Regions from separate parts of the Thalassotalea montiporae genome, predicted to be linked through region 1. Evidence: predicted binding sites of a transcription regulator. Region 1 holds the regulator's gene; the other holds the start of a gene.
What was found. The regulator NrdR, encoded in region 1, represses ribonucleotide reductase genes. The targets are predictions, from matches to a motif close to AAACACNANATNTNGTGTTT.
Positions count from the first base shown of each region.

Region 1 (15,916 bases):
TGAGTGTCGGTCACTCAAGTACGTCAATTTCTGCGGCACTAGGTTTAGCCGTTGCTGCCGAAAAAGAAGCCAAAGATCGCAAAGTAGTTGCCGTTATTGGTGACGGTGCGATGACAGCAGGTATGGCTTTTGAAGCATTAAACCACGGCGGTGACATCAACAAAGATATGTTAGTCATCTTAAATGACAACGAGATGTCAATTTCGGAAAACGTGGGGGCGTTAAATAATCATTTAGCCAAACTACTTTCGGGTAGTTTATTTACGGGCTTTAGAGAAGGTAGTAAACGCTTACTAAACAACATTCCGCCGATCAAAGAATTAGCCAGTCGTGCAGAAGAACACCTCAAAGGCATGGTAGTACCTAGCACTTTCTTTGAAGAATTGGGCTTTAACTACATAGGGCCAATTGACGGCCACGACGTTAATGGCTTAGTTGATACCATTCGCAATATGCGCAACCTGAAAGGGCCGCAAATTTTGCATATCGCAACCAAGAAAGGTAAAGGCTACCAAGCAGCAGAGCAAGACCCGATTAAGTACCACGCGGTACCTAAATTTAACCCTGCTGAAACGTCACTGCCGAAAAGCAAACCAAGCTTACCAACTTATTCTAAGATTTTTGGTGACTGGCTATGTGGCATGGCCGAGCGCGATAGCAAGTTAATGGCAATTACGCCAGCGATGCGCGAAGGCTCGGGTATGGTTGAATTTAGCCAGCGTTTCCCTGATCAATATTTCGATGTTGCCATTGCCGAACAGCATGCCGTGACCTACGCAGCAGGTCTTGCCATTGGCGGCCAAAATGCCGTTGTCGCAATTTACTCAAGCTTCTTGCAACGCGGTTATGATCAGCTGATTCACGATATTGCCATTCAAAACTTACCAGTTTTATTTGCAATTGACCGTGCTGGTATTGTCGGCGCTGACGGCCCTACACACCAAGGTGCGTTCGACTTAAGCTTTATGCGCTGCATTCCAAATATGGTGATTATGACACCGTCTGACGAACGCGAGTGTCAGTTGATGTTAACCACAGGCCACCTGCATAATGGCCCAGCAGCAGTGCGCTATCCACGTGGCAGTGGCACGGGCGCTGAATTGCCGACGCTTGATGAAACCATCACACTAGGCAAAGGCGTGAAAAAGCGCCAAGGTGAAAAAATTGCGATTTTGAACTTTGGTACGGTGTTGGGCGAAGCCTCACAAGCTGCCGAAGCACTTGATGCAAGCTTAGCTGATATGCGCTTTGTTAAACCAATTGATGAAACACTTATCAATGAACTTGCCGACAATCACGATGTGATTGTAACGGTTGAAGATAATGCCATTGCCGGTGGCGCAGGCTCTGCGGTAAATGAGTATTTATTAAGCCAAGGGCGTGCAATAAAAGTGCTTAATATTGGCTTACCAGATGTTTTCATTAAACACGGTACGCAAGAAGAAATTCACCAAGAGTTAGGCTTAGATTGTCAGGGTATTATCGATAAAGTTAACGCGTTTATTGGTTAGTCTCTACGACTCAAACTTCTATGCCTAAAAACCAAAAAAGCCGCTATTGCGGCTTTTTTGGTTTTTCAGTCCATGATCTTCAATTCAGTTAATATTAGCCTAGGTACCTGTTCTAACATTAAAAGCATCAACCGCGCTTTCTAGCGATTGAGCAAGTTTTGCGACCTCTTCACTGTAGCCAAGAGTTACTGTCGATTTTTCACTACTTTGCTGACTCACTAAGGCTACTTGCGAAATACTGTCGTTGATTTCACTACTCAAGTTATTCTGCTGTTGTGCTGCACTTGAAATATCAATACTCATTGAATGCATTTGTGAAATCGCTTGGCTTATCGTCGTCAGTGTTTCTAACAGTAACTCAGTGTCTGTCTGACAACGGGTTGCGTTGTTTTTCCCTTGCTCAATCTCCTCTACAACACTGCTCGTTTGTGCCTGTAGCGAATCAATCATGGCATTAATTTCAGAGGTTGATTCTTGTGTACGACTGGCAAGCATACGTACCTCATCGGCAACCACTGAGAAGCCTCGACCTGCTTCACCAGCACGTGCAGCTTCAATTGCAGCATTAAGCGCCAATAGGTTAGTTTGATCAGCAATACTTTGGATGGTTTCTAAAATACTACTGATATTGGTTGCTTCTTGATTCAACAAGCTGACTTTGCCAGCGGTATTTTGCAGCAACATCGTCAAATCATTAATCTTACCTGCCGTGCTATTAGCACGCTGTTCAAGTTCATTACTGCGATTTAAAGCCTCAGTCATCTGATTTTCAGCATCGGTTGACTTAGCCAATACTTCGTCCGCATGTTCACTGAGCGACAGGGTATTATGATTAACTTCATCAACCGTTGATTGCTGAGAATCTAGTGAGGTAGCTACCGCTTGTAACTCAGTTTGTGAGCGATTAGCCGCTTGCGCCAGTGCATTAGCATTTTGCCCAATATCATCAATTAGGGTTTTTAAGTGTGATACCACAGAGTTGACGTTTTTCGATAGCTGACCGTATTCATCCTCACTAACCACATCCAACTGCTTAGTCAGATCCCCCTGAGCAATACGATTCAACACTTCATTGATATGAAAGAGCGGCTTGATCATCGCACGAATTGTCAAAATTGCGATGGTGACACTGACAAGCATAATAACCGCCAAAATAATTAAGGTTAGTGCTTGGCCATTATCAACATCGTCAAAAACATTTTGCTGTAAATTCGATAAGTTAGAATCAACTTGTTCAAGCAGTTTATCTATGGTCGCGAGCGCTTGTTCTATTTGCTGTTCAGAGCGATTAGCAGCCTGTATTAGGTTTGCTCTGTTTTCCAATTGTTCACGCTTGATAACAAACAAACTACGTTCATTGGTGAGCTTGTCATTCGCCTGTTCAAACTCACTGACAAACTGCTCAATAAGCCCTTGCGTGTCATAGTCTTCGCCTTGCCTAACCAAATAGCCGACTAAATCTTTAATATTCAATAAAGACTGTTCGATTAGCTCTTGGCTTTGATTTAGCTCCTCTAAATCATTGATACTAAGTACACTATTAGCGGCATCGGCAAGGTTGATTACATAACCCTCTATTTGCCCAGCAGAGCCGATAATCCGGTCGACAATTGCTTGCTCTTTATCATCTTCCAAATACGTTAAGTCAACGAGCAAAGCTCCCGCTTCATTAAGATTAGCACCAACCTGTTGCTCAACACTTGTGAGTGACTGGGCTAGAGAAAGTGATTTAGACTGAAAGCTAAACATATTCGTCACTGTTTGTGCGAATAGTGACTGCTCTTGCTCAAAGGCGCTTAGCTGCTGGGCTAGCGCAGTAGGTAATGATAATCGATCGAGGTTTTGCTTTGCTTCGCTAAGCCTGACGCCTTGATTGCCAAAGCCTGATTTAAGAATTGAAAGCTGCTGCTCGCTATCTACGGTGGTAATTTGGGAAGCTTGCTTAGCTTGTTTTAGCAAGCCGATTTGCAGCCCAGTACTTTGTTTTTGCACGGGTATCGCAATACTGTCAACTTCTTTAGTCGCCTGCTCGATATCGGCGAGAATGCCAATGGAGCTGACACTAGCAAAGATGAGCAGTAAAAGTATGACAACGAAGCCAAGAATGATCTTATGGGCAACCTTTACATTCATATGAACACCTACTTGTAATATCTGTATTTATTATTTTTTTGCTGAATTACTGCTATTCAAATTACATTATTATGTAGCTGAATTTATTAGCTTATTTTTTATATCAGACACGGTTATTAAAACAGCGATACAGGTAAATGAAAAGATAAAATGAAAGTTTTTTGAGCGAAACTATGTCGTTATCTTGTTAGCGGTTGTGTCAGACGTTTAGGCTTATATCATTAATTAAACGTGTAGGCATAAAAAAAGCTACTGACATCAGTAGCTTTTAATACCAACTTGAATAATTATTTGATCACTCAGCGAGAATTTAAAGGCTCATAGACAAGGCTTGGCGTGTAGAGAATGGTTATTCCCTTGTCAAACGCCATAACGCAGTATATGAGCCTTTAAAACTCGCCCTTGGGAATGCATAAGCAGCATGATAACTGCACAAAATTCACTTGATGTAGAACAACTATATCGTCATACATTTCGTTTGTTCTAATACTGCTTATGTCATTCTGAGAGACTAAATAATTAATCAAGTTGGTATAAATTGGTTAAATCTTATCTAACTTACTCTGCAAGATACTCAACTACTTCTAAACCAAAGCCCGACAGTGAGTGGTATTTGGTTTGTGAACTCAATAAACGCATCTTGCTAACACCTAAGTTAGCTAAAATTTGCGAACCGACACCAACGTTACGCGAACCAATATGGCGCTTCACTTCTTTGATAGTCTCGCCAGCATCAAGCTTGGCGTATTTTTCAACTTGCTCAATTAAGCTTTGCGGTGACTCGTGCTTACCCAGTAACACCAATACGCCACCTTCTTCAGCAATGCGCTCTAACGCTTTGCCAATTGGCCACTTATTGATGCTATCGCGCTGGCTAAATAATAGATCGCGGAAAGTGTTTTCCAAGTGCACACGAACTAAGGTCGGCTCTTCAGCTTTGATTTCACCTTTGGTCAGTGCGAAATGTGTTTGGCCATCAATGGTGTCTTTGAATACCGTTAGATCAAAATCACCAAAAGCGGTTGGCAGCTTACACTGTGAAATACGCTCAATCGTGGTTTCATTAGCATTGCGGTATTCAATTAAGTCGGCAATGGTGCCCATTTTAATACCGTGCTTTTCTGCGATTTTTTCTAAATCAGGACGACGCGCCATGGTGCCGTCTTCATTCAAAATTTCAACAATCACCGCTGCTGGCTCTAAGCCTGCTAAGCGCGCTAAATCAACACCTGCTTCGGTATGGCCAGCACGATTTAACACGCCACCGTCTTTAGCAATCAACGGGAAAATGTGGCCCGGTTGCACAATAGAGTTTTGGTCGGCATCTTTTGCCACCGCCGCTAAAATCGTGGTTGCGCGATCCGCTGCTGAAATACCCGTTGTTACACCCTCAGCAGCTTCAATTGATACGGTAAAGTTAGTGGTAAACTGTGCGTCATTTTTTTCTACCATCAAAGGTAACTTAAGCTTTTGACAACGCTCAGCCGACATAGGTAAACAAATCAAACCACGACCGTGAGTAGCCATAAAGTTAATCGCTTCTGGCGTTACCAACTCGGCAGCCATAATGAAGTCACCCTCATTTTCGCGATCTTCATCATCCATCAAGATCACCATTTTACCGAGCTTGATGTCATCAATAATTTCTTGTGGCGTATTTAATTGCATAGCTGCCTCTTGTTTAGCCTTTCGTTACTTAATAAAGCCACTGCGTGCTAGTAAGTCATGACTAACACCAGAGGAAGTGGTTGGCTGATGGGATTTTGTTAATAAACGCTCGATATAACGAGCAACCACATCAACTTCAATATTGAGCTTAGTGCCGACTTGGTAGTCAGCAATGATAGTTTCTTGCGCTGTGTGTGGCACAATCGTTAAGCGGAATTGGTCACTGGCAAGGCTATTAACCGTTAAGCTTACGCCATCAATGGTAATAGACCCCTTTTCCGCGATATAAGGGGCGATATCCGCCGCCATCGTAATCCAATAATCCCAGCTATTACCTGATTGTGTAATCGACGTTACTTCTGCTACCGCATCAACATGGCCTGAGACCATATGACCGCCAAAGCGCGTTGTTGGTAGCATGGCTTTTTCCAAGTTAACCTTTTGGCCTACTTGATAATTCGCAAAGCCGGTGCGCTTTAAGGTTTCGTTTGAAACATCTGCGGTAAAGCTGCTATCGCTATAGTGCACGACCGTTAGGCATATACCATTGGTGGCTATTGAGTCGCCTAATTTGACATCAGCCATGTCTAATTTACCGACATTAACGGTAATCGCAGCCCCTTGCTGGTTCATTTGAATCGCTGCGATGGTGCCCACAGCTTCAATAATTCCGGTAAACATATCTTTTCTCTTTACGTTATAAGCTCAATGACTTACCGCGCTTAGCTTTGACAAAGCTTAACGACTAGTAAATTGCGCGGTCACTTTAATATCTGTGCCAACCATAGTGACATCACGAATATTAAGCGCCTTTGCTTGCTTAAGTTTTGTAATACTTGGCATTGCGCATAAGCCTTTGCCATCAGCCCCCATCAATTTGGGCGCTTGATACAAGATTAATTCATCTACCAAGTTTTGTTCGATAAACGCACCAGCTAAGCGCTGACCCGACTCAAGTAAAATATCGTTTAAGCCAAGCGTGCCGAGATAAGCCAACGCCGCCGCTAAATCAATTTTTCCATCATGTTCTTTTATCGCTACTTGGCTGACAAAATGCGGCCAGTCTTGCTCATTTTCAACCTTAGTTCGCAGTAAAATTAAGGGATGAGGAGATTCGAACATCGGCAAGTCTGGTGTTAAACGCTGCTGACCATCAATCACTACTCGCACTGGCTGACGTAAAGCCTCTGCAGGATAATCGCTGGCAAGTGAGCCAAGCTCTTGATGTCGCACGGTCATTTTCGCACCATCCATTAACACAGAGTCAGCACCCGTCAGCACAGCACAGCTTTGCGCGCGCAAACGTTGTACGTCTTTACGTGCTTCTGGAGAGGTAATCCACTGACTTTCACCGGATGCCATTGCCGTTTGACCGTCCAAGCTGGCTGCAAGTTTACAACGAACATAAGGCATTTGGGTGCGCATCAATTTAAGAAAGCCTTGATTGAGCTGCTCGGCTTCATTAGCAAGTAAACCATAGGCAGTTTCAATACCTGCGCCTGCGAGCATATCAAGGCCACGACCGGCAACTTGCGGATTAGGGTCAACGTTGGCGGCAATCACTTTTGCCAAGCCATTATCAATCAAGGCCTGTGCACAAGGTGGTGTGCGGCCAAAGTGTGAGCAAGGTTCCAATGTGACATATGCTGTGGCACCACGTGCCTGCTCACCTGCTTCACGCAATGCATGAACTTCAGCATGTGGCGTACCAGCTTTTAGATGCGCACCTTGGCCAACAATTTGACCGTGTTTAACAATGACACAACCAACACGAGGGTTAGGTGAAGTGGTGTAATGCCCTTGTTTTGCCAGCTTTATGGCTAGTGCCATATATTGATGATCTTGGTTGCTAAATTGTGTCAACGTTGTTCTCAATCAAACCTAACTTAAACTTTAAAATACACCTAAAAAACTTAGATATTCTGCTTGGTGTTTTGTTACTTCTCATCGCCCAGACGAGCAATCTCTTCACCGAACTCTTTGATATCTTCAAATGAACGATATACCGAGGCAAAGCGAATATAAGCAACTTTGTCGAGTTCTTTAAGCTGCTCCATAATTAAGTTACCTAGCATTTCTGAGTCTAGCTCGCGCTCACCGGTTGCACGCAATTGCGATTTAACCTTATTTACCGACAGCTCAATTTTTTCGATGCTAACAGGTCGCTTTTCCAGTGCACGTTGCAAACCGCTGCGCATTTTGTCTTCGTTAAACGGCTCTCTTGAGCCATCGCGTTTAATAATACGCGGCATCACCAATTCGGCAGTTTCAAAAGTGGTAAAACGCTCATGACACTCGCTACATTCGCGACGACGTCTGATTTGGTGACCATCAGCCACAAGTCGTGAATCGATCACTTTAGTATCAGTTGCAGAGCAAAAAGGACAATACATGAAATCGCTCGATAGGTTTTAAATTGTCGAGCATTTTAATCGAAAACAAACAGTTAAGCGAAAGCTTTATGATGCCTTTTATCGCAATTAGGTGAGTAAATGATATACCCATGCTGTTTCAAGATGCTTGAGGTCAGCGCTGTCACAGGGATTCAATGTCAAGGCGCAGCTTGCCGGAATGGTCACTCCCTTTCAATAAGCTGCAACGCAGAGATTGAATTCCTGTGAAGCGCCCTCTCTCTACCTCAAAAAAATGGGTTGGATTAAAAGCGATTTATGCTGCTTTATTGATTTTGCTTTCCATGCAACAAAAGAGGTGCGTTCATTCTCTGTAATCAATGCCTTCCCTAAAGCGCTTTTAATTCCAACTGAAACAAGCACTTTGAAGTAGCATGGGTATTTGACACACCGAAAACAGCAAACTAGCAGCACTCGGTGTGTTTTAACTAACTAAGACAGCTAGCCATGAACGATGCGATTGTCGATAAGATCATTAACGACACTTGGGTCGGCTAAGGTTGAAGTATCGCCGAGATTCTCCAACTCATTTTCCGCTATTTTACGCAAGATACGGCGCATGATTTTACCAGAGCGTGTTTTTGGTAAACCCGGCGCAAATTGAATGTAATCAGGCTTAGCAAAGCGGCCTAGCTCTTCTGCGACCAAGGCTTGCAACTCTTCGGTAAGGGATTGTTGGCAGTCAACTCCCGACATCAAGGTAACGTAGCAGTATATGCCCTGTCCTTTGATTTCATGCGGATAGCCAACCACTGCTGCTTCAGCCACTTTAGGGTGCAAGACCAACGCACTTTCGATTTCTGCTGTTCCTAATCGGTGACCGGAGACATTAAGCACATCGTCAATGCGGCCGGTGATCCAGTAAAAATCATCGGCATCACGCTTAGCGCCATCACCTGTAAAATAATAGCCCGAGTATTGGCTAAAGTAGGTATCAAAAAAACGCTGATGATCGCCGTATACAGTGCGCATTTGTCCAGGCCAGCTGCCTGTCATCACTAAGCGACCACGTGCTTCACCCTCAAGAACGTCGCCCTCTTTGCTGACAATCGCTGGTTTTACACCAAAAAATGGTTTGCCCGCCGCACCTGGTTTCATATCGACAGCCCCAGGTAGTGAGGTAATTAAAATGCCACCAGTTTCAGTTTGCCACCAAGTATCAACAATTGAACAGCGGCTTTGGCCAACCACTTCATAATACCAGTGCCAAGCCTCAGGGTTAATTGGCTCGCCAACCGTGCCTAACAAACGAATACTTGAGCGGTCATGCTTTTCTACCAGTTCATCACCTTGCCCCATTAGTGCACGTATTGCCGTTGGTGCGGTATAAAAAATATTAACCTGATGTTTCTCACACACCTGCCAACATCGTCCTGCATCTGGATAAGTCGGTACGCCTTCAAACACTAAGGTCGTTGCACCATTGGCCAATGGACCATAGAAAATATACGAATGACCCGTTATCCAACCGGCGTCAGCGGTACACCAATAAATCTCACCTTCTTGGTAGTCAAACACATATTTATGCGTCATCGCGGCATACAAAATATAACCGCCACAGGTATGCAGTACCCCTTTAGGTTTACCGGTTGACCCTGAGGTATAAAGAATAAATAAAGGGTCTTCAGCGTCCATCACTTCAGGCTCACACATTGGCTCGTAGTGATTAATCACTTCCTGATAATTGACATCTCGCTGATCTTGCCAGTTAACTTCAACGCCAGTACGTTCGACCATGATCACCGAGTGGACATCGGGGCAATCAACCAGCGCTGCATCAACATTTGCTTTCAGCGGTATTTTTTTACCGCCACGAACACCTTCATCAGCAGTGATCACTACCTGACAGTCAGCATCTAGCACACGTGCTTTTATCGATTCGGTAGAAAAACCGCCAAACACCACTGAGTGCACCGCGCCAATGCGTGCACAAGCGAGCATGGCATAGCCCACTTCGGGGATCATCGGCATGTAAATACAAACTCTATCGCCTTTGTTAACACCGCGAGCTTTTAACAAATTAGCCAAACGACAGACGTTATCGTGCAACTCTTGATAGCTAACTCGAAAGTCATCCGTTGGCTCATCACCTTCAAAAATAATGGCGGTTTGGTTTGCTTTACTCGCTAAATGGCGGTCGATACAGTTGTAGCTAACATTGAGTTGCGCCCCTTTAAACCAACTGATGCCTGCGGTTTGAAAATCAACCTCAGAGACTTTTTCCCAAGGTTTATACCAATCAATAAATTGCTCTGCTTGTTCAGCCCAAAATACGTCTGGTTGTTCAATCGATTGCTGATACATTTGCTGATATTTATTAGCGTTAATATGTGTATTTTGTGTTGCCTGTGGTGATACCGGATAACGGCTCAATAGTTCCTTCATATCCTGACTCTTATTGTTGTAATAGTTTGCTGTATTAGCGTGTATATGTTGTATTAGCGTGTTGTAATCGTTTGTTTTTATTATTTTTTGATAGTGGATAAAAACGTCTGCGCTAGCTGTTCATTTATGTTTCTTCTTGTGCTGTATTCGAATGTTTTGGCTTCATTCTTAATCGCTTTGTATAAACTATCATCAAATTATCATTAGCACTACACCTTGACTTCTGTCTGTACTACTACAGCAATGCATCTAGCTACGCTTGCCGAATAGCAACTTCTTCCGCTCCTCATTGAAATGCTATTCGACCACTTACTTAGCAAGTGGCGCCAGCTAATTTTATGAAGTTTTTGTTTAACTATTTATCTAACTAATTATCTAACTATTTATCTAACTAAAAGGTTCGTTGCAGATTTCTAGTTTTAGAATTTTTCCCAACCGCGCCATTGCTGCATTTAAAGTGCAAAAAAGCAGGAAAAGTCAACAGGATATATTAGCGAATCGGAACGCTACTTTTAGTGGCAAAACTTCTCAAAATTGAAATTTATGTTCTACAGTTTAGATAGCTAAAATTAGAGGACAAAGTATGAATTTTCTTTATCGACTTTCTATTGCTCAAAAAATTTATTTGATACCAGTAATAGGCACGATCAGTTTTACCATTTACCTCGCCCTCTCCATTTTTAATGCCACTAACAACGTTGAACAGCTTTCACGCGTTAAAGACGTTCAGTTTCCTGTCGTCCAGTTATCTGAAGCTGCTGCCGTTGATATTGTAAGGCTATCGGAAATTCTCAATGCTGCGGTAACCACAGGGGATGAAGATGGTATTGCTTCAGCAGACGAGTTATCAGAAAAGATCATCGATTCCATCACCCAAATAGGTGCAACTGACCAGCAGTTTATATCTGATCAGCAAAGCCTGTTAAACGACTTCAATAGCTATTACCAACAGGCTAGAACGCTGAGCAGTGGCATGATCAATGACACCATAGATTTTGAAAAATTGCCCGAAATGGGTAAAGCCATGAATGCTGCCTTTGAGCAGGCAAAAGGTGGTCTGGAAAGCTTTAATAAAACGCGAGTACAAGAATTTGAGCAGGCAATTACCGATGCTAATAGCTCCGCAGAAACCTTAGTTAATATTGGGTTTATTGTCGGTATTATTACGATTATTCTGCTATTTGGCACCGCAATACCGATTATTTCAGGCATTAGATCGTCGTTATCGAGCGTAGTTAATTCTTTGCAAGACATCGCAGAGGGTGAAGGAGATCTAACGGTACGACTAAACTCGAAAAGCATCGATGAAATAGGTGAGCTTGTTAATCGCTTTAATATGTTCATTGAAAAGCTGCAAAACACCATCAAACAAGTGGTCGATATCGCCTTACCGCTTTCACAAATGGCAAACTCAGTCAGTGCTAATGCGGAACAAACCAATACCATTACTCAGCTCCAACAAGATGGTGCACACAACACCAAAGCCGCTGTTGATGATTTAAACCACAGTGTCAAAAGCGTTGCTGATAGCGCCGCCCTAGCTGCCGACACAGCAACACAAACTCGTACAATTTCTACTGAAGGCGCGGATGTTGTTGCCAAGACGGTTGAAACAATTCACCAACTGGCGAAAACCGTTGAAGATTCTTCCGAAGTGATTGACCACCTAGATAGTGACGCTAATCAAGTAGGCGTTGTGCTTGACGTGATCAGAGGCATTGCCGAACAAACTAATTTATTGGCGCTTAACGCAGCAATTGAAGCGGCGCGAGCGGGCGAGCAAGGACGTGGTTTTGCCGTTGTTGCTGACGAGGTGAGAACGCTGGCTTCTAGAACACAAGACTCGACGGTTGAGATTCAAACCACCATTGAAAAGCTTCAGCAAGCTGCCCGTAAAGCTGTAGGAGCAATGAGCAATGGTCGATCGTTGGCGGAAAGCAGTGTTGAACAAGTGACCATGGCGGGCACTTCGCTTGCAGAGATTACTACATCAGTTTCTCAAATCAGTGAAATGACCACCAATATAGCTCACGCGACCGATTCGCAATCACAAGCTGCAGGCCAAATCGTGTCGCATGTAGACGATATCAGCCAAAGCACCAATCAAACTCACAGTGCTTCTCAAGAATTAGCGTCAGTGAGCAGCGAATTAGCGGGCTTAGCACACAACTTAGAAATTATTGCCAAAGGCTTTAAGGTTTAAAGGTTTAAAAATTCATGCAAAAACAAACCATTTAGCCTTAATTATTAAATTATTCCACAGAGGGTCTCTCATAATGAAGAAACAATATCTCGCAACCGCAATTGCCACAATATTGTGCGCTCCTCAAGTGCTTGCTCAAATAGAATTTAACGGTTTTGGCTCAGTTCGAGCCAGCTATTCGGATTCTGACGAGGGGGCTCCACCCTTTACTTACCTTGATGAAGGCGAGGTCACCTTTAAAGGCGAGTCCTTGTTCGCCTTGCAAGCCAGAGGAGAGCTGGGCGAAGGCCTGTCAGCGACAATTCAACTTTTCGCCGAGGGCAGAGAAGACTTTGATGTCGAGGCGAGGTGGGCATACCTTAGCTATCAAATTAACGATATACACCAAGTACATATAGGTAAGCTCGCTAACCCAATCTTTCACCAATCCGAATATGAAAAAGTTGGTTACGCCCACAACTTTTCGCGACTGCCAACAGCGGTTTATTCGAATTTCGAATTTGCCACAATGGAAGGTATTTCACTAAACAGTCAGTTTTCACTCGCTGATGGTGATTATACCTTAGATACCAAATTGTCATTTGGTAACTGGGATGGCGGCTTATTTCTATCAGCCATTGGCGGTGAAGTACCCTTAGCACTAGATCAAATAATCTCGGTGAACCTCACTTTATCTAGCGATTGGTGGAAAGTGTTTGCTGGGGTATTCACAGCTGAAATTCAAGCAGAACAGTTTGACCAAGCAGTGGTGTTGGCAAGCGTTCAACCTGGTATCGATTTAGCCCTTGCTCAAGGAGCAACCGCCAATGATGTTAATAACTTTATTAACGGTTTGGGCTGGCACGAGAAAGATGGCCTTTATTGGTTTTCCGGTTTTGGTATCGACTACAATAATATATTGCTTGATGCAGAATATGTTAGTTACGGCGTTGAAGAATCTTCTGACTCGACAAATGAAGGTTGGTACGTCGCACTTGGCTATCGCTTTAATGAATTTGTCATTACTGTTCACGCAGAAGAACAAACACAGGAAATTGACTACAGTGAGGGATTATCTGGGGTGCAATCGCCAATTTTATTGGCAACGGGGCAAACTTTTATCGAGGTGTTAGGGCAACCAGAATTTGATGCGGTTGGCATTACACTGCGATATGATTTTCATCCCAATGCGGCATTCAAAGTCGATTATATTAGTGGAGATCATACTCGCCCAGATATAGGTGATTACTCTATCATGTCCGCTGGCATTGATGTTGTTTTCTAGGAGCTCATTATGAATAAATTAAAATTATTATTGTTGTCTTCGTGTTTCACGGCCTTTAGCAGCCAAGCAGTCACTGTTATTGTGCACCCTTCCAATGCCGATGCCCTTGATAAAAAGGCGGTCAAAAAAATATTCTTAGGAAAAACTAAGAAGTTTCCTAATGGCGATGAAGCAATTCCTATTGATCTAAAATCTGGGCAACTCAGAGGAGATTTTCTCAAAGCCGTTGTTGGAAAATCTGAAAGCCAATTTAAAGCTTACTGGTCAAAATTGGTCTTCACTGGTAAAGGCCAAGCCCCGAGAAGTGTTGATTCTGAAGCCGAGATAGTCGATCTGATCAGTAAAAATCCAAACTTAATCGGCTATGTCAGTGACGGGGCTGTCAACGATAGTGTTAAATCGGTTGGACAGTTCTAACTAAACATTAGTCATATCTAACTAACCATTGGCGAGCTCTAAATAAGTTAAAAAACACTTATAGCGCTACTCTATTGCCGAATACTGAAAAGCTTCAGTATTCGGCTTTCTTTATCCTATTCACTTTCCATAAAACAACGTGCAAGTGATAACACTTTTCCATAAGACTTTTTACATTCTGATTTGTACTATTAACGTAGAATAACCACTTTATCTTATTGTTATCTGGTGATTTATGAGTGACACACTGATCATAATTCTTCTCACGACCTTAGCGGGCTTATGTATTCCACTCGGCGCCTTTTTCGCCAGTCACGAAAACATTCAAAATCAATGGTTGGAACAAGAGTTTCGCCATTTTGTTATCGCATTTGGTGGCGGTATTTTACTCGGGGCGACAACACTCGTACTAATTCCCGAAGGCAGCTACTATATTGAGCCTGACTCACTAAGCGTAGCTATTATTTTGGCTGGTGGTATATGCTTTTTCTTACTAGAGCGTTACCTAGGATTAAAGCGGCGGGAAAACCCTCAGCTAATGGGCATGATTCTAGACTATATTCCGGAAGCCATTGCATTAGGCGGCTTAGTTGCTACGCAATCACCAACCGCGTTGCTACTGGCAGTGTTAATAGGCTTACAAAATTTGCCGGAAGGCTTTAATAGTTATAAAGAACTGCAAGCCAATAAAGTAAAAAACACAACAATTTTTAGCTACATGTTCATTCTTGTTTTTGTTGGCCCTGCTGCTGGTTTAGCTGGATTTTATTGGCTCTCAAGCAATCAAAGCTTGCTGGGCATTATGATGCTATTTGCGGCTGGTGGTATCTTGTATTTAATCTTCCAAGATATTGCCCCACAATCTCGCCTAGAAAAACACTGGGCGCCACCACTAGGTGCAGTACTTGGTTTTTGTTTAACACTCTATGGTCAACAACTGCTAGGACACTAACCGCAGCCCTAGCGTCTATTAGAGAGACAAAACAACTAAATTAAACTAAACAAAACAATTGAATAAAAAACCGAGCAAACTAAAAAGCCCGTAACTATGAGGTCACGGGCTTTTTTAGTTACTTGTTGAAATTAGTTCAACATTAGAACTAAAGCTGAACCATATCACCTTTACTCTGCAGCCAATCTTTGCGATCACCAGAGCGTTTTTTCGAAAGCAGCATATCCATGGTTTCCATGGTTTCATCGTGTTCATCTACAGTAAGCTGAACTAAACGACGCGTATTTGGATCCATGGTGGTTTCACGTAGCTGCATAGGGTTCATTTCACCCAAGCCTTTGAAGCGCTGTACATTGACTTTACCGCGTTTCTTTTCCGCTTCAATACGGTCTAACACACCTTCTTTCTCACTTTCATCCAGTGCGTAATACACCTCTTTGCCGATATCGATACGGTATAAAGGTGGCATCGCCACATATACATGCCCCGCGCGAACTAGTGGTAAGAAGTGTTGCGTAAAGAGCGCACACAATAATGTCGCGATATGAAGTCCGTCTGAATCCGCATCCGCAAGAATACAAATTTTACCGTAACGCAGTGCAGATAAATCTTCACTGTCTGGATCAATACCCAGTGCAACGGAAATATCGTGAACCTCTTGCGAAGCAAGAATTTGGCCTGACTCCACTTCCCAAGTGTTAAGAATTTTACCACGTAGCGGCATCACCGCTTGGAACTCGCGATCGCGAGCCTGTTTGGCACTACCGCCAGCTGAGTCACCTTCCACTAAAAACAGCTCGGTTTTTTCTGGATCTTGGCTACCGCAATCGGTCAATTTACCCGGCAGAGCAGGCCCTTGGGTGACCTTTTTACGGACAACTTTTTTACTGGCTTTTAAGCGGCGTTGAGCGTTTGAAATACAAAATTCAGCAAGCGCTTCGGCAATTTCAGTATGTTCATTTAGCCACAAGC
Region 1 covers NZ_JBQRUO010000006.1:132,551-148,466, reverse strand. The annotation lists gene dxs (1-deoxy-D-xylulose-5-phosphate synthase) at 1-1,511, shown strand, start outside; gene ACSLUR_RS15935 (methyl-accepting chemotaxis protein) at 1,611-3,644, opposite strand; gene ribBA (bifunctional 3,4-dihydroxy-2-butanone-4-phosphate synthase/GTP cyclohydrolase II) at 4,203-5,312, opposite strand; gene ACSLUR_RS15925 (riboflavin synthase) at 5,337-5,993, opposite strand; gene ribD (bifunctional diaminohydroxyphosphoribosylaminopyrimidine deaminase/5-amino-6-(5-phosphoribosylamino)uracil reductase RibD) at 6,051-7,175, opposite strand; gene nrdR (transcriptional regulator NrdR) at 7,250-7,705, opposite strand; gene acs (acetate--CoA ligase) at 8,165-10,108, opposite strand; gene ACSLUR_RS15905 (methyl-accepting chemotaxis protein) at 10,692-12,311, shown strand; gene ACSLUR_RS15900 (porin) at 12,385-13,575, shown strand; gene ACSLUR_RS15895 (type 2 periplasmic-binding domain-containing protein) at 13,585-13,992, shown strand; gene ACSLUR_RS15890 (ZIP family metal transporter) at 14,228-14,944, shown strand; gene parE (DNA topoisomerase IV subunit B) at 15,093-15,916, opposite strand, start outside.

Region 2 (15,916 bases), on a different contig from region 1:
ACAACGTTTCATAAAGCCGGGGAACATATATATATTGCTGATAGTGAGGCGAATCTCGTCTACCAAAGTGAGCAAAAAACTGATAGCGGAGTCTTAGATAACAAGTGGCAAGAGCACCTGAAATCGCTCGCAATAGACAATGCCGCTGCCGATAGCATACCTCAAAGCCCTGCCTCAATTAGCATTGCTGAACAAGTTGAAGAGCTGGAACCTATGCAACTAAGTACAACAAAGCAAATTGTATTTAATGAGTACGACCAGCCTCTTAAGCTTAACCTGCTTTTTTATCATGACGGTCATCGACTTTCCGCTGAATTTGGCAAATTAGAAGAGCGCGTATTTTTGCTGGGTGTGCTACTAGCTCTGATAGCTTTTGCTTTATCAGTGCTTGGTTCTAGACGGATTATTGAACCGCTGACAAATATGATCACCAGTATAGGCCAATATGAAAGTAAAGGGGAAGTCTTACCTTTGCCTACCACTAAACGAGACGAAACAGGGCGATTGGCGCGTAGTTTTGATCGCTTGCTTCGACACGTAGAGCAGCAAAAAGAGTCGATGAATGATACCTTAGCTGAATCCCAAGAAACGTCCGCCAAGCTCCAGTCTATCCTTAACTCGATAACTGATGCTGTGGTGAACTTCGATGAAAACGCCAATATCGTTGCCTTTAACCGCTCTGCTGAGCGAATGTTTGGTTATCGCGCAACAGATATGATTGGTAAACACCTTACTGAATTATTACCGCACGATACGGCTACGGAATTTGATCAAATTGCCGCTGAATTTAGTGATGTGAGCTCAAGTTGCCGCTCTATGGCTGGCAAAGAACTGCCCGCGATGCGCATAGATGGCGAAGTTTTCCCTGTGCTTTTAGTTGTTTCGCAAGTAGCGATCGACCAAGGCGTTATGTATACCGGCTTAATCCGCGACAATACTTATTACAAATTACTTGAATCAGAGCGTAAATCGGCGTTACGTGATGCTAATGAGCTTGCTTGGCGGCTCGATTTTGCCTTGTCAGCGCCACAAATCGGTGTTTGGGAATATAATCGCCTGACGGGCCGTGTATCGTGGGATAAGCGTATGTATCGCTTATATGGCTATAACCAAAGTGATGGTGTTTTACCGGAACAAATATGGCTAAAAGCGGTGCACCCCAAAGACCGTCAAATTGTTGATAATGCAATAGAACAATCACTATCAACTGGGCAAGACTTTAATGTGACATTTCGCATTAATATGCCGAATGGGCAAGTAAATTATATTGAGTCGCATGCCAAAGCAATCATTGAGCAAACTGCAGAAACCGTCCGTTTGGTGGGCACTAACCGCAACGTAACTGAGCAACGCTTATTACACGACTTGAAGCAACAAGCGCTTGATATGGCGCAAGAGTCATTGCGTTCAAAATCTGAATTTCTTGCCAGTATGAGCCATGAAATTCGAACGCCAATGAATGGTGTAATGGGCATGCTCGGCTTATTAGAGCAAAGCGACTTGTCGGCAAAGCAACGCCATTATGTGCAACTTGCCAATTCTAGTGCTTTCTCTTTACTGAATTTGATCAATGACATTCTAGACTTTTCGAAAGTCGAAGCAGGCAAGCTAGAACTTGAGATTCTAGACTTTGATTTACGCTCACATCTTGGTGATATTGCTGAATCTATGGCGTTAAAGGCACAAGACAAAGGCGTTGAAATTATCTTAGACGTTAGCCAAATAAGCTTGTCTATGGTTAAGGGTGACCCAACTCGCTTGATGCAAATAATCACGAACTTAGTCGGTAATGCAATCAAATTTACCGAACGAGGTGAAGTGGTTATCCGAGCGAAACTGTCGCCGGCACTAGTTGATGAGCAAGAAGTACTCAAATTTGAATGCCAGGTTATTGATACTGGAATTGGCATTGCAGAGGATAAATTAGAAAAACTATTCGACTCTTTTACACAGGTTGATGCGAGTACGACACGCCGTTATGGTGGCACGGGCCTTGGTTTGGCAATCGTCAAGAAATTGTGTCTGCTAATGCAAGGTAGTGTGAGTGTAGAGAGCTCGTTAGGTGTTGGTAGTAAGTTTACCTTTGATTTAATTATGCAACGCAGTGAGCAAACGCCAGTGGCGATTCCCGATATTAGCTTCTCGGGTCATCACGTCTTAGTGATTGATGAAAATGCGACCAATCGAAGTGTGCTTGCCGAGCAGTTATCTGTTTGGGGCGCATCAGTTGTCACTGCCGACAGCGGAGAATCAGCGTTAGAGACCATTGCTAAGCGGCCTTCTGGTTATTTTGAAGTGGCAATTTTAGATCGACAGCTATCCGATATTGACGGCGTGACGCTTGGACAGCGCATAAAATCAGCTGCAAACGCTAAGCACATAAAATTGATAATGATGACGTCGATGAGTGAGCGAGGCGATGCTAATTATTTTGCTGAGCTCGGCTATAGTGCATACTTTCCTAAACCAGCAACCACCAGCGATTTACGTAACGCTATGGCGGTTGTGCTGAGTAAAGGGGCGGATAGCGACTCCGATGGTTCGCCCATCCTAACACATTACAATGTTCACCCCAGCGCCTCGCCTTCTGCACAAGATATGTCGTTTAAATCGATGCGTATTTTGCTCGTAGAAGACAATCGAATTAATCAGGCAGTTGTTCAAGGTATTCTTGGCAATGGCGGTGGGCGAGCGGATATCGCTAACCATGGTAGGGAAGCACTGGAGCAAATGGCTCAATCCCCCTCAAATGCTGCTTACGATATTATCTTGATGGATTGCCAGATGCCTGAAATGGACGGCTACCAAACGACTCAAGCTATTCGACAAGGAAAAGTGGGCAACTTTTATAAAGATATACCGATCATTGCGATGACAGCCAACGCGATGAAAGGGGACAGGGAAAAGTGCTTGGCCGCTGGTATGAACGATTATCTCTCAAAGCCTGTGGATGCAGAAAAGCTCGGTGAAACACTGTGTCACTGGGTTAAAAAGTCAAACAACTATAACCAGAAGGTTGAATTAGTAGCGAATGTAGAGCAAGCGAGCATAATAGATGAAGAGCCAAGCGAATTGAAATTAGCACCTCTTTGGGATAAGCAAGCCTTATTTAAGCGCGTGAGAAATAATGAACAGTTAGTGCGTAATTTAGTAGAGTTGTATATAAATGAAGTGCCAGAACTTTTTGAGCAGCTAATTGAAGCGCTCGCGCAAAGTAACATGACTGAAATTTTGGCTTTTGCCCATAAGCTTAAAGGCTCTTCAAATAACTTAGGTGGCATACAACTAGCTGATATTGCGCTCAAAATAGAGCTTGCAGCGAAAGCCGAAGATATTGAACAGTTAAAAGAGCTCACGCAGGCATTAGATAAAACTTATGTTGAGTTTATCGAGCATCTTAGATCGTTTTTATCGCAGCCAATTGAGGCATGAAAACGCATAATTTTATGACTAAGTAGAGCGGTAAAGTACTTTTTACTCGCCTATTTGCTAAACTTATCTATGATTTTTAATGTGTTAAGTTAAGTTTAGGTCTTATACGAATATACTTTATTCGCTATTATTAGCAGCGAATGGCATTGATTAAGGACTAATTATGTACACAATTTTGGCAGCAGATGATGCCAAAGACACGCTAATGCTACTGGAATTTGACCTACAAGCTGAAGGCTATCAAGTGTTGAAAGCTGAAGATGGCGAAAGCGCATTAGCGACAATTAAGAACAATAACGTTGATATTCTACTGCTTGATTTGTATATGCCAGGCATGTCAGGCATTGAGACGTTGAAAAAGCTCAAAGCCACTCCTGAACAGTCCAACATACCGGTTATTATGTTGTCTGCGTCTGATGATGAAGACAAAATCGTTGAAGCGCTTGAACTAGGTGCTCACGATTATGTGACCAAGCCATATATTGCTAAAGTATTGCTCGCACGAATTCGCAATGCGATAAGACTACGTGAAAAAACACTAACACTAGAAAATTTAGCGAAAACAGACTTTCTTACCAAACTCAATAACAAAGGAAGCTTTGAACAACTGAGCTTAAAAGCCATCAATCAGGGCTCCCGTGCAATGAATAACATGGCAATAGCCATGATAGACATCGATCATTTCAAAGCCGTTAACGACAATTATGGTCATGAAGCGGGCGATATCGTATTAAAACAGTTTGCTCATTTACTTGCTCAAACCTTCAGAGATTACGACATTATTGGCCGTGTAGGTGGTGAAGAATTCGCGGTTTGTATGCCCGAGGTTAATCAGCGCGACGCTGTTAATGCCTGTGAACGTTTTCGAAAAGCAGTAGAGCAAACGCCAATGGAGCTTGGAAACGAACAAATTTTTGTCACGACCAGTATTGGTGTCGCTTGTGCTCAACATATTGAAGTAGGGTATGACTTTAATCAAATGATGCAGACTGCCGACAAATTTCTTTACGACGCCAAACAACTTTCTCGAAATGTGACGTTAAGCCATCCACCTGAGGGGCAAGAAGAAACTGTTCAGCAAACACCTGCGCAAACAATCGCAGTTAATGAAAGCGGCGAGCAGGGCTTTGTTGGCATAGATTATCAAGTTGGCTTAAGTAATGTGCTTGGTGATGATGACTTATTCAAAGAAATACTGAAAATGTTCTTCGATGATCATCATCAAGATGGGGTTAAAATTCAGCAGGCAATAGATACAGATGACCAGGCGAGTATGAAACACTTAGTACACACCCTTAAAGGGGTTGCCTGTTCAGTTGGCGCAATGCAGTTATTTGAACGAGCTAAGCAATTAGATTTTGCTGTTAACGATGGCGATAAGGAAAGTTATCAAGGCTTGTTTGACAATGTTTCGTTTGAATTAGATCGGGTAATTACAGGTATTAAAACAGAGCTAAATATTAGTTAAACGGATACGTCGCAACAACAAACAGTTGCTATGATATACGATAAAAAAAACCAGCTCACCGCTGGTTTTTTTATGCTTGCTGTCATATCAATCTATGGTTAGCTCAATATCGCTAGTGGGCACACAACAGCACGGAAGAATTTCCCCTTCACTAACAAAAGCCAGTGGCTCCCCTTGCGGGTATCGAATTTGCCCTTTATCAAGTTTGACACGGCAAGCACCACAGAATCCATCTCGACAATGGTAATGCACTTCGATGTTAGCTTCTTCTAAACACACCAGCAAATCTGGCTGTTTATCTGTGAATATAACCTCTTGGCCATTGGCGATTACCTTGTGTGGACTATCGTTAGTATCGCTTTCACTCATTTTATAAAACGATAGCCCTATAGCTTTTCAATATCATCGATTTTATTGAAGATCTAAAGGTCAAACTCTTCGAAATCGTCTTCCGCGACAGCAGCATCTACTTGACCAACTAAGTAGCTGGAAATTTCAGACTCTTGCGGTGCTACTTGTACGTTATCACTCACCAAGTATGCGTTCATCCATGGTAGTGGGTTGCTTTTCACGTTAAATGGCGATTCTAGGCCGATAGCGTTCATACGCTGATGACTAATGTATTCAATGTACTGGTTTAGTATTTGAGCGTTTAAGCCGATCATTGAGCCATCTTTAAATAGGTACTCTGCCCATTCTTTTTCTTGCTCAACGACATCAAGGAAAATTTGACGGCCTTCTTCTTTAAGCTCATCAGCGATTTCTTTCATTTCTGGGCAATCTTTACCAGACATCCAGTTGTTAAGAATATGCTGAGTGCCGGTTAAGTGTAATGCTTCATCACGGGCAATCAGTTTGATGATTTTTGCATTACCTTCGAGTAACTCACGTTCTGCAAAGGCAAAAGAACAGGCAAAACTGACATAAAAACGAATGGCTTCTAATGCATTGACCGAGCAAATAGCAAGGAACAAGCGCTCTTTCAATTTACGCGTGCTCACTTCAACCATTTCCCCTTCAACTTCATATGTGCCTTCGCCTTGTGATTGAAGTAATTGCGTTGTCAAAATCACGTCATCAAAGTACTTAGCGATACTGGTTGCACGATTTAAAATCGCTGGATTGACCACAATATCGTCAAATACTTCACCAGGCTCAGTAAATAGATTACGCAGAATATGGGTGTATGAGCGAGAGTGGATGGTCTCACTAAATGCCCAAGTTTCAATCCAAGTTTCTAACTCTGGCAATGAAACTAGTGGCAATAGAACAGCGTTAACTGAACGCGCTGCCATACTATCTAGCAAGGTTTGATACTTTAAATTCGAAATGAAAATATGCTTTTCAGATGGCGTTAAGCCTTGCCAATCAGCGCGGTCTTTTGAAACGTCAACTTCCTCTGGACGCCAGAAGAAGGAAAGTTGCTTTTCGATTAGCTTTTCAAAAGCCATGTATTTTTGTTGGTCGTAACGAGCAACGTTAACACTATTACCCAAAAACATCGGTTCAAGCAGGGCGTTTGTTGGGGTTTGATTAAAAGTTGTATAAGTCATTAATAACTCCAAATGTCGTACTTAGCTGACATTTTTGAATGTGCATCTTGATTGCTATTGTTCTAATTTACTGTTTTTATCTTGCGTATTCGCATGTTTAAAACTGACGCTTCAACACACGAACAAGCCGCATGTCATATTATGCAGCTAGCAACTAGGCTATTTGCATTGACCATGCGGCTTTGTATTACGGAACGTGTAAAGTTAAATCTTACACGCGCCGCCTTCACAGCCGTCATCTTGCTGGCTGTCGTCTGCACCATCACGAGTATTGTGGTAGTACAAGGTTTTAACACCGAGTTTGTATGCCGTAAGTAAATCTTTGATGATCTGCTTAACAGGTACTTTGCCGCCTTCGTAACGCGATGGATCGTAATTCGTGTTGGCGGAAATCGTTTGGTCGATAAACTTCTGCATAATACCAACAAGCTCTAAATAGCCATCGTTGCTCGGAATGTTCCAAAGCAACTCGTAGCTATCTTTTAAACGTTTGTACTCAGGTACAACTTGTTTTAACACGCCGTCTTTACTTGCTTTAATACTGATTAAGCCACGTGGTGGTTCAATACCATTAGTCGCATTTGAGATTTGCGATGAAGTTTCAGACGGCATCAAAGCTGATACTGTTGAGTTACGAACGCCGTGTTCTTTGATGCTTTCGCGTAACCATTCCCAATCAAGGTGAAGCTGTTCGCCAGTAACTTTATCGATATCTTTTTTGTACGTATCGATAGGTAGAATGCCTTTACTTAATTTTGTTTCATTAAATAACGGACATGCACCTTGTTCTTTCGCCAATAAGTTAGACGCTTTTAGCAAATAATACTGAATGGCTTCGAAAGTGCGGTGCGTTAGGTTATTAGCGCTACCGTTTGAATAGAAAACACCGTTTTTCGCTAAGTAGTAGGCGTAGTTAATAACACCTATACCCAAGGTACGACGACCCATAGTTGCACTGTGTGCAGCAGGAACTGGGTAGTCTTGATAGTCTAACAGGCTATCAAGTGCACGAACGGCTAAATCTGCAAGGCCTTCTAATTCGTCTAAGCTTTCAATGGCTCCTAGGTTAAATGCCGATAGGGTACAAAGTGCAATTTCACCATTAGGGTCATTTACATCTGCCATTGGCTTAGTTGGTAAAGCAATTTCTAAACATAAATTACTTTGGCGAATAGGCGCTTGTGCAGGGTCGAATGGACTGTGTGTATTACAGTGGTCAACATTCTGCAGATAGATACGACCTGTGCTCGCGCGCTCTTGTGCAAACAAACCAAACAGTTCTATCGCTTTAATACGTTTCTTACGAATTGACTCGTCTTGCTCGTATTTTACGTAAAGCTCTTCAAATTTGTCTTGGTCTTCAAAGAACGCGTCGTATAAGCCTGGTACGTCACTTGGGCTAAATAGCGTGATTGATTCACCTTTGATCAAACGCTGGTACATCAGCTTGTTGAACTGTACACCGTAGTCTAAGTGGCGAACTCGGTTCTCTTCTACACCGCGGTTGTTTTTAAGCACTAATAAGCTTTCTACTTCGAGATGCCATAGCGGGTAGAATAGGGTCGCTGCGCCACCACGTACACCACCTTGAGAACAGCTTTTTACTGCCGTTTGAAAGTGTTTGTAAAAAGGAATACAACCAGTATGGAAGGCTTCACCACTTCGAATTTCGCTACCTAGTGCACGAATTCTACCGGCGTTAATGCCAATACCAGCGCGTTGCGATACATATTTTACAATTGCGCTAGACGTTGCGTTAATTGAGTCTAAGCTGTCGTCACACTCAATCAATACACATGATGAGAATTGACGTGTTGGCGTACGTACACCAGCCATAATTGGTGTAGGTAATGAAATTTTAAAGGTCGAAATAGCGTCGTAGAAGCCTTCGATGTAACGCAAGCGGCTATCAGCTGGATACTTAGCGAATAGGCAAGCAGCTACTAAAATATAGAGGAACTGAGCACTTTCATAAATTTCACCCGTCACGCGGTTTTGAACCAGGTACTTACCTTCAAGTTGCTTTACGGCAGCGTAGCTGAAATTAAGATCACGACGGTGGTCGATGTAGCTTTCCATTTGCTCAAATTCAGCTTGCGTATAATCAGCCAATAAATGCTGGTCATACTTACCACTTTCAACCATGTTAACAACATGATCGTATAGTTTTGGTGGTTCAAATTGACCATAAGCCTTTTTACGCAAGTGGAAAATTGCTAATCGTGCTGCAAGATACTGGTAGTCAGGTGATTCTTCAGAGATCAAATCCGCAGCTGCTTTGATGATAGTCTCATGAATGTCAGATGTTTTAATTCCATCATAAAACTGAATGTGAGACTTTAATTCAACTTGCGAGACAGAAACGTCATCAAGGCCTTCTGCAGCCCAAGCAATTACTTTGTGAATTTTTTCCAGATCAATGGCTTCTTTATTACCATTTCGTTTAGTTACAAAAAGATTACTATTCATGAAAGACCTTGAGTGTGTTTTATTCTTCTTATTTTTTGAGCAGATACTGTTGCGTAATTACTCAAATCTAGTAAACCACTAGGACTAGTGGTTATTTGAATAATCAATACACAATATATTGGGTTATTTAAAAAATATGATCACAAGATAATGAGGTTTGACGGTTATTGCAAGGGCAAAAAATTAGAGTGATTATTTAATAATCTAGCCTAAAATTGACTGGTTAGTAATGACTAACGTAGTAGTACGTTTTAATTTTGCTTTAATAAAAACGCAATGGTTTTTTTGCACTTTTTTGCCGTCATAGAATGATTTATTACATTAAATTCCGCTTTTTATTTCTAATTTGAATATATGTTTTGATCTCTATATATATCAATGGCTTAGCCATTTGGTGATTTTGTGAACAGAAATTCCATCTTGTTAATTTCACTTGGATGAGCACAGTGAATATCTGCCTGCCATGTCGTTAGGTCAGTATCGCTAGCGATGTATCCCCAGCCAGCAATAATGGTGCACATATTAGCTGCGTTACCTGCTTCGATATCGCGTGGCGCATCGCCAACATATAAACACTCATTTGGTGTTACTCGAATCTCATTGGCAGCTTGTAGTAGTGGTGCAGGGTGAGGTTTACGCTGTGCTAATGAATCTCCACCAAGCACAGAGGCGGCTGACTTTAGTTCAGGGAAATGAGGCAAAAGCACATGCGTTAGGCCAATGGGTTTATTGGTGACAATTCCCCAAGGGATTTGGTGTTGCTCAAGCTTTTCAATAAGCGCTGCTACTCCAGGGTATAGGCAGGTATGCTCGGCAATGTGATTCTCGTAGTAATCGAGAAATTCAATACGCAATTGTTCATAATCAAAGTTTTTTAATCCAGCACCAAAGCCCAGCTCTATCAAGCCTTTTGCACCATCTGAAGCAACCGGTCGATAACGCTCGCGTGGAACTTTGGGTAAACCGTGACTGGTTAGCACCGCATTTAATGCCTCGCCAAGGTCATTTGCGGTATCGAGTAGTGTGCCGTCTAAATCAAACAAAACACCTTTGTAATGTGGTACGCCATTTAATGTTGATGACATCGTCATTAGCCAACCTTTTGACAGCAGATAATATAGTTAACGTCTAAACTGCCACCCAGTTTATGATTCTCTGTGATCGGGTTGTAGTGAATGCCAGTAGCGTCAATACATTTCAATCCGCTACTTTCAGCCCAGCCTATTAGTTGCGATGGTCTAATGAATTTGTCGTGATCATGGGTGCCATCAGGCACAATCTTTAAGACCTTTTCAGCTGCTAAGATTGCGAGTAGGTATGATTTAACTGTTTTATTTAATGTAGAAAAGAAAACATAACCGTTTGGTTTTACCATGTCTGTACAAGCTTGGATGATAGAGGCTGGATCGGGCACATGCTCTAGCATTTCCATACAAGTCACCACATCGAAGTGCTCAGGGCATTGCAGCGCTTTTTGCTCCGCTGGAATTTTTTCGTAGTTAACATCTACACCAGATTCCAGTGCATGCAACTTAGCAACATTTAGTGGCTCTTCGCCTAAATCAATGCCAGTAACCTTAGCGCCTAATTTAGCGAGGCTTTCTGACAAGATACCGCCACCACAGCCAACATCAAGTACTTGCTTTTCAAACACTGACTCAACATGCTGCAAAATAAATTGACGTCTGAGTGGGTTAACTTGGTGAAGCGGTTTAAAGTCGCCCGTTAAGTCCCACCATTGGCTAGCAACTTGTTCGAATTTAGCGATTTCTTGAGGGTTTACATTGATTGAGTCTGACATAGGAGGGTTTCTAATTGCTTGAGTCTCTATATTATTTAATTGGGATTTTAAACTAAGCGTTTAGCGAAACCTAGCGCTGAGAAAACAAAAAACTAATAAAGTTGCTCACATCAGTTCAAGTACTAATTCAGGCGACAGTTTGAGTGAAAAAACTGAATATCGTTCAGGCTCGATAGTGACTAAATCTCGCTAAGATTGATTTTTAATCACTAACTACTTAGATTGAAGAAGAGAAAGCTATCGATATTAAATCGAACAATAATTAAAAAATAACAACAATAAACAGCATTAACAGAGCAAAATTATTATGAAGAGCGTTATAGAACAATTAGCCAATTATAAAAGTGTTCATTTAAACAAGAACAATATCAAAAGCCATATTGTTGGCGTCCCGATGATCATATGGTCGATAGCCTTATTGTTAAATACGTTGAGTTTTGAGGTCACAATTTTCGGGCATGAAATAGTTATAGGCTTAGCTATCGTCGCCGCACTTGTTGTATTGCTATACTATTTTGCATTGCATGTGCCGCTAGCCTTGATGATTGCATTGCTCTTTGGACCTTTAGTGATTAGTACACAGTTAGTGGTCGATATGGGGCAACCAGTGCTTATTGCATTGGGCGTCTTTTTCATTGGTTGGGTGATTCAATTTATTGGCCACGCCTATGAGCGAGCTAAACCTGCTTTTATAGACGACATTAATCAGCTGCTGATCGGTCCATTATTTTTAATTGCCGAATTGTATTTTGCGCTTGGCCTAAATAAGGAAATGGCGGATGAAGTTCATCAAAAGGCCGTTGAGAAGCGTAAGTTGTTTGAGCAAGCCAAAGCGGTTTGATTAAAAAGCTGCTTGATCATGTAGCATAATTTGAAAGATGACAGGCAAGCACGATTAGTGGCTTGCCGTCATCTCATGGATTGTGCTGTTATCATTTGATGTGAAGTTCTCGCTGCCAATACGATCACCTAGTCCACTTAATACGGTAACCATACCTTTACACACCGCAAGAATTTGTTTGTTTTGTTTAAAATCGTTGGGTAATACAACTCGCCCATTGTCACGGCGAGGGTAACGACCATAATGATGCTTAAGTTGAACGTCATTATTGTCTAAATACAATACGGTCACTAGCTGCTTATTGTCAGACACGGAATCAGTCATCACTTCTCCTGATTAAAAACTAATCTCATATTACACCCGTTCATCGGTGTGTGTCTTTTTCAGACTGTACTAATTTGTAATCGAAATGTAGTAGGTATAGATGGAGCAGAGAATGTCAGTCCTTGCTAGAAGAAAAACCAGAGGGTTATAACACCTTGTTGCTTAATTTGATTTTGCATCTATTAAATCGATTAATTGTAGAGTTTGATTAATAACTGAGCGATTAATGACGAAGTTAGTATTTTAGTCAATATTAAGTCTTAACTTGGCTTCTAGATAATTTAATTTATCGCTTAGTTATCAATTGCTTATTGGCTCATGTTTGACATGCTCGGCAAAGCTTGAAATTGCTGGCTTTAATATGCAAAACTAACCGCTACAAAGCGTTATGGCATCCCCTTTTTTTGTGGTAGTATGCTGGCCTTAAATTAAAATAATAATTTCGAAAATTTCTGTATTAAATAGGGATACCATCGATTTATGTCCGATCTGGCAAAAGAAATTCTCCCAGTCAATATTGAAGACGAGCTGAAAAGCTCTTACCTCGATTACGCGATGAGTGTAATCGTGGGCCGTGCGTTACCTGATGTACGCGACGGTCTAAAGCCTGTGCACAGACGCGTACTATACGCCATGAACGTACTGGGTAATGATTGGAACAAACCTTACAAAAAATCAGCACGTGTTGTTGGTGATGTAATCGGTAAATACCACCCACACGGTGACACTGCGGTATACGACACAATCGTTCGTTTGGCGCAAGACTTCTCAATGCGCTACATGCTAGTAGACGGCCAAGGTAACTTTGGTTCAGTTGATGGTGATTCAGCGGCGGCAATGCGTTACACCGAAATTCGCATGAATAAAATCTCGCATTCTATTCTTGCTGACTTAGAGAAAGAAACCGTTGATTTTGTGCCTAACTACGATGGCACTGAGCAAATTCCAGAAGTCATGCCAACCCGCATTCCTAACTTGTTAGTGAATGGTACCTCAGGTATTGCCGTTGGTATGGCGACGAATATTCCGCCGCACAACTTAACTGAAGTCATTAACGGTTGTTTAGCCTTAATTGATAACAGTGAGCTAACGATTGATGACTTGCTTGAATACATCCCTGGCCCTGATTTCCCAACCGCGGGCATTATCAGTGGTAAAGCGGGTATTATTGAAGCGTACAAAACCGGTCGCGGTAAAATAAAGATCCGCGCTCGCGCTGAAATTGAAGTTGACGATAAGTCAGGTAAAGAAACTATTGTAGTTCACGAATTACCTTACCAAGTTAACAAAGCGCGTTTGATTGAAAAAATGGCCGAGCTGGTTAAAGAAAAACGCTTGGAAGGTATTTCAGCACTGCGTGATGAGTCTGATAAAGACGGTATGCGTATGGTCATCGAAGTTAAGCGTGGTGACGTGGGTGAGGTTGTTCTAAACAATTTGTACAAGCTAACCCAAATGCAAGTGTCTTTTGGTTTAAATATGGTGGCGTTAACTGACGGCCAGCCGAAACTATTTAACCTAAAAGAAATGCTTGAAGCATTCTTACTTCATCGCCGTGAAGTAGTTACTCGCCGTACGATTTTCGAATTACGCAAAGCACGTGATAGAGCCCATATTTTAGAAGGCTTATCAATTGCACTTGCTAACATCGACCCAGTCATTGAGTTGGTGAAAAGCTCAGCTAACCGCAGAGAAGCTGAAGAAAAACTAGTTTCGCAAGGCTGGGCATTAGGTAATGTTGCTGGCATGCTTGAAGCAGCTGGCTCAGATGCAGCTCGCCCTGAGTGGTTAGAGCCGCAATACGGTATTCGCGATGGTCTTTACTACCTAACACCAGAGCAGGCGAAAGCAATTGTAGATTTACAGTTGTACAAGCTTTCTGGTATGGAACACGAAAAGATTCTAAACGAGTACAAAGAGTTATTAGACTTAATTGCTGAACTACTGCACATTCTTAACTCGCCAGCGCGTTTGATGGAAGTGATCAAAGAAGAGCTAGAAGCGATTCGCGATGAGTTTGGTGATGAGCGCCGCACAGAAATTACCAGTGCTTCTCATGATATTTCACTTGAAGACTTGATTAACGAAGAAGACGTTGTTGTAACGCTTTCTCACGAAGGCTATGTGAAGTATCAAGCACTGACAGATTACGAAGCACAGCGCCGTGGCGGTAAAGGTAAAGCGGCTACTAAGATGAAAGAAGAAGATTTCATCGAGCGCTTATTAGTGGCTAATACCCACGATACTATTTTGTGTTTCTCAAACCGCGGTAAACTTTACTGGTTGAAGGTTTATCAATTGCCACTGGCGAGTCGTACGGCTCGTGGTCGTCCAATTGTTAACTTATTGCCACTTGAGAGCGACGAGCGTATCACGGCTATTTTACCGGTACGTGAATACGAAGAAGATAAATACATTATTATGGCGACTGCGTCTGGTACGGTGAAGAAAACGCCATTAACGGCATACTCTAACCAACGTGCTAACGGTATTATTGCCTTGAACCTACGTGATGATGATACGCTGATTGGTGTTGATATCACTGATGGTTCAAACGATATCATGTTGTTCTCTGACGAAGGTAAAGTAGTTCGCTTTAACGAGAAACAGCGCGATAGCGAAACTGGTGAAGTTAAACGCGATCCAGAAACTGGTGAAGAGCTGTTAGCGCTTCGTCCTATGGGTCGTACCGCGACGGGTGTTCGTGGTATTAACCTTGAAGATGGTCAAAAAGTGGTATCACTTATCGTGCCGAAAAATGGTGGCGCGGTCTTAACCGTTACTGAAAATGGTTACGGTAAGCGTACAGAGCTAGCTGAATACCCGGCGAAGAGCCGTGCAACCAAAGGTGTTGTATCAATCAAAGTGAGTGAGCGTAACGGTAAAGTGGTTGGCGCCGTTCAAGTTGAAGATAACGATGAAATCATGATGATCACTGACAGCGGCACACTAGTACGTACACGCGTTAATGAAGTGAGTGTGATTGGCCGTAACACACAAGGTGTTCGATTAATTCGTACTGCAGAAGATGAGCACGTAGTGGCACTTCAGCGTATAGATGAAATCGAAACCGAAGAGTTAGTTGACGGCGACATTGTTGAAGGTGAAGTGGTTGTAAGCGACGGTGAAACATCGCCTTCGTCTGATGCTTCTGCAGCTGAAAACCTCGATGGCGAGTCGTATAGCGATCCCGACGCCTAACGCCCAAGGTATAAGATAAAGGAAAAATGGGCGGTTTATCCGCCCATTTTTTTTCGCTAAATAAAATGATAGTTAAAACAGTTAGAAGGAAGTGTTGAGATGTCTGCAACCTATAATTTTTGTGCAGGACCAGCGATGTTACCAACGCCAGTTATGGCAAAGGCACAAGCTGAATTTATCAATTGGCAAGACAATGGTTGCTCGGTGATGGAGCTCAGCCATCGTAGTAAAGTTTTTATGCAGCTTGCTGCCAAGGCTGAAGCTGACCTCAGATCACTAATGAACATTCCTACTAACTATAAAGTGCTATTTATGCATGGTGGTGGTCGTGGTCAATTTTCTGCGGTGCCACATAATTTACTACCTGAGGGCGGAAAAGCGGATTACGTGATTTCAGGCTCTTGGTCAAAAGCTGCAGCCAAAGAAGCCGCTAATTACGGTGAAATTAATACCATTGAAGTTGTCACTAAGACAGAAGACAGTCAAACGGTGCTAGCGCCAGCTGATTGGGTATTGTCTAAAGACGCAGCTTACGTGCATTACTGCCCGAACGAAACGGTTGATGGCATTGAAATCTTCGATATTCCAGAAACAGGAGATATTCCGTTGATCGCCGATATGTCGTCAACAATCATGTCGCGCGAAATCGATGTTAGTCGCTTTGGTTTGATTTACGCTGGTGCGCAAAAAAATATTGGCCCGTCCGGTCTAACTATTGTTATTGTGCGTGAAGACCTATTAGGTAACGCCAGATTAACCACGCCATCTGTGTTTAATTACGAATTCGCTGCTAACAATGATTCAATGTATAACACACCACCAACCTT
Region 2 covers NZ_JBQRUO010000009.1:32,359-48,274, forward strand. The annotation lists gene ACSLUR_RS17770 (response regulator) at 1-3,432, shown strand, start outside; gene ACSLUR_RS17775 (diguanylate cyclase) at 3,596-4,900, shown strand; gene yfaE (class I ribonucleotide reductase maintenance protein YfaE) at 4,988-5,269, opposite strand; gene nrdB (class Ia ribonucleoside-diphosphate reductase subunit beta) at 5,323-6,453, opposite strand; gene nrdA (class 1a ribonucleoside-diphosphate reductase subunit alpha) at 6,658-8,922, opposite strand; gene ACSLUR_RS17795 (HAD family hydrolase) at 9,306-10,013, opposite strand; gene ubiG (bifunctional 2-polyprenyl-6-hydroxyphenol methylase/3-demethylubiquinol 3-O-methyltransferase UbiG) at 10,013-10,723, opposite strand; gene ACSLUR_RS17805 (Mpo1 family 2-hydroxy fatty acid dioxygenase) at 11,031-11,564, shown strand; gene ACSLUR_RS17810 (DUF2375 family protein) at 11,619-11,888, opposite strand; gene gyrA (DNA topoisomerase (ATP-hydrolyzing) subunit A) at 12,369-15,089, shown strand; gene serC (3-phosphoserine/phosphohydroxythreonine transaminase) at 15,189-15,916, shown strand, end outside.
Region 2: the regulator NrdR is predicted to act here: its motif matches at 9,029-9,048, upstream of nrdA (class 1a ribonucleoside-diphosphate reductase subunit alpha).